DNA from 2 places in the Lysinibacillus sp. JNUCC 51 genome. Region 1 is predicted to be linked to the other one. Evidence: riboswitches for the same ligand, from Rfam matches in the RefSeq annotation. Region 1 holds a riboswitch; the other holds the start of a gene.
What was found. A riboswitch is a leader RNA that binds a small molecule or an ion and turns the genes downstream of it on or off. The one in region 1 is predicted to bind cobalamin.
Positions count from the first base shown of each region.

Region 1 (4,220 bases):
TTCAGCTATGGTTCAGGCGTAGCGCATGTAGGTATTTACTTAGGAAACAACATGATGATCGACGCTCAAAATAAAGGTGTTGTCATTGAATCACTTGATTGGTGGAATCAATATTTAGTAGGCTTCGGTCGTATTCAGTAAGCCTTACTATTATATAGACGATTTAAATAGCAAAAAAGTCATCTTTGTAAAAGAAAAATTACAAAGATGACTTTTTTTTTGATGGTATTTAAGATCCTCCGAGTAAACCAATCTATAGTTATCTATTAATTTAGGCTCGACTACTCGGTGAATAATGAGTAAAATAACATCTGTGATGAATAAATTTACACAGGTGGATATATTTACTATTATAGTCCCGTTTACTAAAGTGGAGCCGAGGAAAGGGATCACAACATTTATTTATAAAATGATTGTCGTCATTATGGCGTATTTTCCTTGTCAATTCCAATCATAAAGCTAACACGTAAAATTTGTCTTTAATAGTCGAAAGAAATGTTTCCTTGCATAGTGATCCTCATTTCTGATAATTTTGAGATATACAATTAGGGATCTTTGTTGGAAATAAAGTTATTTGTGACTTTAATTTAATAGTAGTAAAGTAACCAACTATATAAATTAAGACAACACCTATAAGTTCGCCATTTTTTTACGTTCTGAAACAATAAAGGTAGGGATGAATCATGGAAAAAGAGATTTTGCAACTTTTTAGTAATTTAACAGAGCGTGACCGTGATATGCAATACAAATCATACGAAGAACTGATGAAAATTATGCAGGAACCAGTTGATTGGACATATTCAGTTTGGGAACAACTTGTTCAGGCTCTTACATACAAAAATGGACATGTGCGTGCAAGTGCTGCACAATTTTTATGCGCGTTGGCTGCAAAAAGTGATCCTGAAGAAAGAGTATTAGAGGACTTTTTAAAGATTTGGGCAGTAACGTATGATGAAAAAACAGAAACTGCAAGGCGTACTTTGCAGGCAATTTGGAGAATAGGTTTAGCAGGGCAGGTACAAAGAGATTTAGTCGTATCATATTTGGCGAAAAGATTTCAAATATGCTTAGACGAAAAGCACCCGAAGTTGATTCGCTATGATATTATTGTATCTTTTAAAAAGCTATTCGATGCAACGAAAGACCCGAAACTACTAGAGATTGCACGGCGTTTAATTGAAGAAGAAGAAGATGTTAAATACAAAAAGAAATATAAGAATGCCATCCGTTAAAAAAAGCTGTTTTTTTGCGCAAATTCTCTCGGTGAGAGATAGCCTTTATAACATCAATCTAAAAGTATAAGAAATCCCTACACAAGCATGAGAAATACCCTTGTGGGCAATGAGATCACCCGAGTGCATAAGGTAATACCTGCTTGATTTTTATCCAACGTATTTGTTTATTCTAATTCCACAGCTATTTTTTCCTATTAATCTATGTTAAACTGCTTAACAAGTGAATAATTCTTGCAGAATAAGGGTGCTGAACTATAGCATAATCGGGAATTCGGTGAAAAACCGAAGCTGTTTCCGCAACTGTAAGTACAGGACTCATAAAGATATACCACTGTCGAATTGTCTGATGGGCAGGTTTTTTATGACTCACAATGTGATTGAATGTTGTGAACTGTACAAGCCAGGAGACCGACCTTTGTTTGAACGTATGATAACTCTTCGGAAGCTAGGAGAATATGCGGCAATTACATAGGCTATATCGTGTCTGCTACGACACTATTTATGTTATTTTCGTTGTTTCCTTATGAGTGGGAACAGCGTTTTTTTATGTACACTTATAATTTACCTGAAGAAATCCTAGGAAGGGTGTGAATGAAGTAAGAATTTTTCACGAAGGAAAGCGGGGACTTAGATTTGAAAAAAGATGCGCGTTATTCTTGTTATCCATTTATGCGTGAAAAGGCATCAACAGTTGATTTTGAAATTCGAACGGATAGCCTTACAACACATATTGGGGTCGCTTTGGCGGCGGTAAAAAAGGAGACGGTAGAGGTAGTAGCAGATGATTTACTAGCCATTTTACCAATGGCTTACCATGTAAATGGCTCAGTCCGAGGCAAATTAGCTGTAACCGAAGATGATTTGACTTGGCTTAGTGATCGCTATGATTTCTATGTTAGTCATGTTAAAGAGGAAATACAAAACTTTGTATTACCTCAAGGAACAGAGGCAGCTTCTGCATTGCATTTATGTCGTAGTGAGGCGAAAAAATCATACCGTGTTTTGCACAAAGTATCTGAAGAACGCGAAGTACCAGCTATTCTCTTTGATTATTTAGGATTGCTAGCCAATGTATTTTTTGTAATGGCTGTCTATATGAATCAGTATGCTGGTATTGCTGAAATACCGTTTATTAGTAAGTCGTACCCGATGAAGAAGAAAAAGGAGAATCAATGAAATGAAGAAAATGTTCAAACTACAATGGCTTTCTGTGTTGATGCTGGCACTCGTATTAGTTGGCTGTGGCACGAAAGAGGATACAAATAAAGAGACTGTTTCTAAGGAAGATCAACAAGTTGAGAAAACTAGCTATAAAGTTAAGGATGACCGTGGTGTAGAAGTAGAGTTTGCTGCTGTACCTAAAACTATTGTTTCATTACAACCGAGTAATACAGAAATTTTATTTTCTCTAGGTGTTGGTGATAAAATCGTTGGTGCAACTAAGTATGATTCGTATCCAGAAGAAGCGCAAAAAATTGAGCGTGTTTCTGATTCTACAAAATTCAACAGTGAGCGTATTTTAGCGTTAAAGCCAGATGTCGTTATTGCCTATACAACTGGTGTCAAAGATGATGAAAATTTAAATGCATTAAAAGGTCTCGAAGATTCTGGTATTAAAGTGTTTGCTATTCAATCAGCTAAATCATTTGATGATGTTTACGGGGATATCCAACAAATCGCAACGGTTATGGGAATCAAAGATAAGGGCGACAAGTTAAATGAAGATATTAAAGGTAAAATTGCAGATGTCCAAGCGAAAGTTAAAGATGTGAAAGAACCAAAAAATATCTATTTAGAAATTAGTCCAAAGCCAGACATTTATACAGCTGGTTCTGGTACATTCCAGCAAGAGATTTTAAATGCTGCAAATGTGAACAATGTTTTTGCTGACCTCCAAAGCTGGGCGAAGGTATCGGAGGAAGATGTCATTGCGAAAAACCCAGATGTCATTTTAACAACAGTAGACTATATGAAAGACCCGGCGGCAGAAATCCTTTCTCGTGATGGATGGAATTCAATGACTGCTATTAAAGATAAAGAAGTTTACTATATTGATACTGATATTTCAAACCGTCCTGGTCCACGTATTGGCGAAGCTGTTGAGTTAATAGCAAAAGCAGCATACCCTGAGTTATTTAAATAGTCTATATTGAAAAAAAGTATTTTGAAGCTGTCCTTTATGGGCAGCTTTTTAACTTCTTTATGAAAATGCAAAGCCGACTCTGGACGCAAATATGCCGAGGCATATTTGATTGGATAAGGTGGATAACTACTCCGCTTCGATAAAGAAGCGCTCAAATAAATCGCCTGATTGCTCTAAGTACTGTATGACATTTCCTAGTGCGAAAATTGGTATTATATCGAATTGTTCTATAAAATAGAGATAAGAATGCTTGCTAATAGAGAGAGGTGCAGTGAGTGAAACAGTTTGATATAAAGATTGTTCCGTTTGAAGCAGTTCATAATTTTCGTGATATGGGTGGATACAAGTCGAGAGATGGGCGTGCTGTTAAGCATGGTTTGATTTATCGTTCAGCAGCACTTGGTAAAATGACGAAAGCGGATAAGGAGCTATTTGAAACGCTAGGTGTGAAAACAATTTTTGATTATCGAGACAACCACGAGGCTCAAAATAATCCTAATCCGGTATTTCCGTATGCCAAGTATATTCAAATACCGGCAAAGGGGAATCATGCTTTTGAGATGCCTACAAACACTGGTGGAAAAGATTTTTATAAGGTTGTAAGCCCAGAGATGTTCCGAGACTTTTATGCACAAATGCCTTTTAATAATGGCTCGTTTAAAAAGTTAATGGCAACGATTCAACATCCTGAAAATTTAGGGCTTGTTCATCATTGTGCGGTAGGGAAAGATCGAACAGGTATTGGCAGTGCACTTATTTTACTTGCTTTAGATGTACCTGAGGAAACGATAATGGAGGACTATTTAGATACAAATGTACATCTACGTCCCTTAGTAGAACGA
Region 1 covers NZ_CP065545.1:2,809,181-2,813,400, forward strand. Annotated here, with positions in the region: gene JNUCC51_RS13625 (C40 family peptidase) at 1-141, shown strand, start outside; gene JNUCC51_RS13630 (hypothetical protein) at 684-1,232, shown strand; cobalamin riboswitch at 1,460-1,666, shown strand; gene JNUCC51_RS13635 (ATP:cob(I)alamin adenosyltransferase) at 1,869-2,411, shown strand; gene JNUCC51_RS13640 (ABC transporter substrate-binding protein) at 2,413-3,378, shown strand; gene JNUCC51_RS13645 (tyrosine-protein phosphatase) at 3,654-4,220, shown strand, end outside.

Region 2 (4,220 bases), 1.0 Mb from region 1:
ATATCTAAAATCTGACGTTGATGGGCAATATCTAGATGGTTCGTCGGTTCGTCTAGCAGTAATATTTCCGCTGTTTGTGCAAGAGCTTGGGCTACAAAAACTCTTTGCTGTTCACCGCCCGACAAAAATTCCATCGGTGTGTGTTCATAGCGTTTCACACCAGTTTGCATCATAGCATGTTGGACTGCCTGTTCATCACGATCAGTCCAGCTTGAAAAGAAGCCTGTTTGATGTGGATAACGTCCAAGTGATACTGCCTCCCGAACACTGTTTGAAAAAGCATTAGCATGTAATTGTGGTAGCACCGCCATTTTTTTTGCTAATGCACGAGCATTGTAAGAGCTAATATTTTTACCATCTACTAATATAGTGCCTGCAGTTGCTGGTAATATGCCACTCATTACTTTTAACAGAGTGGATTTTCCGCTACCATTTGGCCCTAAGATCCCTAGTATTTTGCCTTTTTCAACGGAAAAACTTATATCCTGGACGATAGGTACGTCTTCATAGCCGCCGGAAAGATGTTCAACAACAATCATGCCCGTACCCCCTTGCTTCTACGTTGCTTATAAAAAATATAAGAAAAAACGGGCGCCCCAATAAATGCAGTAATAACACCAATCGGTAGCTCTCTTGGCACAATAATAGTTCGTGCTATTAAATCACAAATAATCAGCAAAGTTGCCCCATTTAAAAACGATAATGGCAATAAATGACGGTGATCGGAACCCCAAACCATTCTCGTCATATGCGGCACAACTAAACCAACAAAGCCAATCGTTCCAGAAACAGCTACCGCTGCTCCTGTCAACATTGATCCACCCACTAAAATAATATATTTACTGCGCTTAACATTGACACCTAAATGCTTCGCGCGCTCTTCACCATATAACAGAACATTTAACTCGCGTCTTTGTGTCCAAAGCATGATTGAGCCAATTATTACAAACGGGATAATCATCTGAACGTATGGCCAACCACGCATCGATACTGAGCCTAGCAGCCATCCGATTACTTGGCGTAACTCCTCACCAGATAATGCAATCATTAATGAAATCAAGGAACCTAAAAATGAACTAAATATAACCCCTGTTAAAATAAGAGTTTCCATTTTTAGCGAGCGGTCTACTATTCTAGCAAAGCCCATGACAGCAACCATCGTTAATATGGCACCTATCATACTAAAGGTCGGCAATGTAAAATGGCCTACTACAGGTAGAGATATACTAAAAAAAATCGTCAAGACTGCGCCAACTGATGCACCAGAGGAAACACCTAACGTATAAGGATCAGCCAAAGGGTTTTTTAATAAGCCTTGAAAAGCTGCCCCTGCAATTGCAAGTGACGCCCCTACAAGCCCTGCTAGCAGGACTCGGGGTAATCGAATTTTCCATAAAATATTGGCAGCTGTTTCATCAGCCGCCTTATTCCACAATACTTCTAGCGGAATATGAACTGAGCCTATCGCTACACCACACCAGATGCTAATGATTAGAAGCGTAATTGCTGTTACATAGGCTACAATTGTTTTACTCATTTAAACTCCTCAGGGTAGACGGCTTTCGCTAATTCCTCAAGACCATCTGCTAAACGAGGACCTTGACGACTTGTTATATTTTCATCTACTTGTACTATGGCTTTATTTTTTACTGCCGTAATTGTCTCAAAGCCTGCACGTTGTGGAATTTTCTTTAAAATATCTGGTACATAATTATATGCCACAACAATGACATCTGGATTTTTCGCGATAATTTGTTCAGCATCAATTTGATACCAGTCATTAACATCTGCTGCCACATTTTCGGCATGAATCATTTCTAGCATTTCATTCATAAATGTACCTTTACCAGTTGTATAAATTTGTGGCTCATCAGAAGATTCTACAAAGACTTTCTTTGGCTCAACACCATCAAGTTTCGTTTCAATCTCTTTAACTTTCGCCTTCATATTTGCAACAATTTTTTTAGCTTCTTCTAGTTTCCCTGTTGCTTGACCAAGCTGTTCAATCGTTGTGTAAGTTTCATTAAAGTTTTTTGCATCCGCTACAACAAATACTTTTACACCTGCAGCCTCAAGTTGTTCAATTGCTCCTTTTGAATTCCCCATACCCGATGCATGTGCAAAAACGATATCTGGCGATAACGCAATAATTTTTTCAACATTGTAATCCATACCGCCAACCTTATTTTTTTTAGTGGCCTCTGCTGGATAATCGTCATTGTCTGTCACACCAACTATTTCATTATTTAAGCCAAGTCCAAATAAAATTTCTGTATTACTCGGAATGAGAGAGACAATCTTTTCAGGAGGCGCCTCTAGCGTAATATCCTTGCCAGTAGCATCCGTTATCGTCACTGGAAATGTTGCTTGATCTACTTTTGTTGTCTCTTGTTGCTCAGAAGATGACGGCTTTTCATTTGTTGCCTCTTTAGTATTACATGCAGCCAGCAAGCCAAGAGCTAAAAATGCTGATAATCCTATTTTCCAAATTTTCTTCATGTGAATCCTCCTTAGTCTATTTGTGCATATAGATTTTAACGACTTGTTTTTCTGATTTACCGATACATTTTAATTTTTATCTTCTAATATCGTGGGTTTATCAACTAACATTGTGAGTTTATCGCCCACTTTTTTAAATTTATCGACATTCATCTTCCAAAACAAATACCCCTCATCATAAAACAATGAGGGGGTCAAATTTGCACAAAAATACATATACAAAATCCACCATCCTATCCTCGTAGGCTATAACGTGTTTTCTATAAAGGCAGGTCTCCTGGCTTGTGCTTCATACGCTTTTTCAAGCCTTCCCGAAATTTTCAGTGGCGCAGATTGAAAAAACTCACACATACAGTGGCGGGACCGCATCGGAATTACACCGATTTCCCTTTTCACTTTACTTAAGTAAAGAACCTTTATAATATTCAGTTGATTGTATTATACATGAAAATTAAAGAAGTCGCCTCCATTCGAGACGACTTCTAATCAATCAATTATGCCCGGCATACTTAAAGAAGTTAAACTATATCTGAAAAATATTGCACCGTTTTCATTGGTGCACCCATTTCACGCAATGCCCATGTGTCCTCTAAATAAATATCTGCTAGTTTCTCATATTTGCCGCCGAATCTTTGTGCCCATTCGACTGCTACCACACTTTCATATAAATGCGCCATTTTCTCTGCGACTTTTTTTGCCTCAAACGTTTTCGTTGCATCATTTAAACGGCTAAATGTTTGCAAAGTTGAATCTAGTTTTGCTAATTGCTCCACTACAATTTCAACTAATGGATCGTCAGCTAGTTTTTCTAGACGTTCTCCCATGACACGAACAAACATTTCGTGCACATGGAACTTTTCAACTAAACGAATAAGCTCTAAAGCTAAAATATTCGCAGTTCCCTCCCACACAGTAAGTACCTGTGCATCTCGTAATAATCGAGGTGTAACAAAATCTTCAATATAGCCGTTTCCGCCATGTAATTCAATGGCTTCACTAGCATAATGTACAGCTTGCTCTGCCGTTTCTTTTTTCATGATAGCAATATACAAGCGATTCAAAATGATGTCTTCTTTATTCCCCTGTCCACTAGTTACTTTATCGTACAGCTGAATAAGATCAAAAACCGTGGCAACTTCTACATGAAGCTTTGCAGCGAACTTCCCTAGTGTGTCCTGAATCATAGGATATTGCGTTAAAGGCTTACCAAAGGCATGTCGATTTGTCACATAATGCTTCGCCTCTAAATAGCCGCGGCGAATGATGCCAATAGAAGCAACCGCATTGCAAATTCTTGATAAATTAAGCGCCTCTAACATATAGTAAATTCCTTTATTCGGGTCACCTACAACATATGCTAGCGCACCATCAAATTCCACCTCACCAGAAGGTACTGCTCTAACGCCAAGTTTATCCTTTAAACGACGAATGCGCAGGTTATTAACAGTGCCATCGTCATTTCGCCATGGAACTGCAAACAATGTTAAGCCCTTTGAACCTGACTGAGCTCCTTCCATTCGTGCCAATACCATGGTTACTCCACACATTCCTGCGTTAGATGCAAAATATTTCTCCCCATATAAACGATACTGATTGCCGTCCTTTCTTGCCTCTACAACATTCGCCCCAACATCAGAGCCACCTTGTCGCTCCGTTAAAAATGTTGCTCCCTCATATAGCTCTGTGTCTCCTGTTGCACATACATGTGGTAAAAAGCGCTC
Region 2 covers NZ_CP065545.1:1,781,522-1,785,741, forward strand. Annotated here, with positions in the region: gene JNUCC51_RS08740 (adenosylcobinamide amidohydrolase) at 1-539, opposite strand, end outside; gene JNUCC51_RS08745 (FecCD family ABC transporter permease) at 536-1,537, opposite strand; gene JNUCC51_RS08750 (ABC transporter substrate-binding protein) at 1,534-2,499, opposite strand; cobalamin riboswitch at 2,750-2,932, opposite strand; gene JNUCC51_RS08755 (acyl-CoA dehydrogenase family protein) at 3,018-4,220, opposite strand, start outside.
Region 2: it holds a riboswitch for cobalamin, as region 1 does, so the genes downstream of both, JNUCC51_RS08750 (ABC transporter substrate-binding protein) here and JNUCC51_RS13635 (ATP:cob(I)alamin adenosyltransferase) in region 1, are expected to answer to the same signal.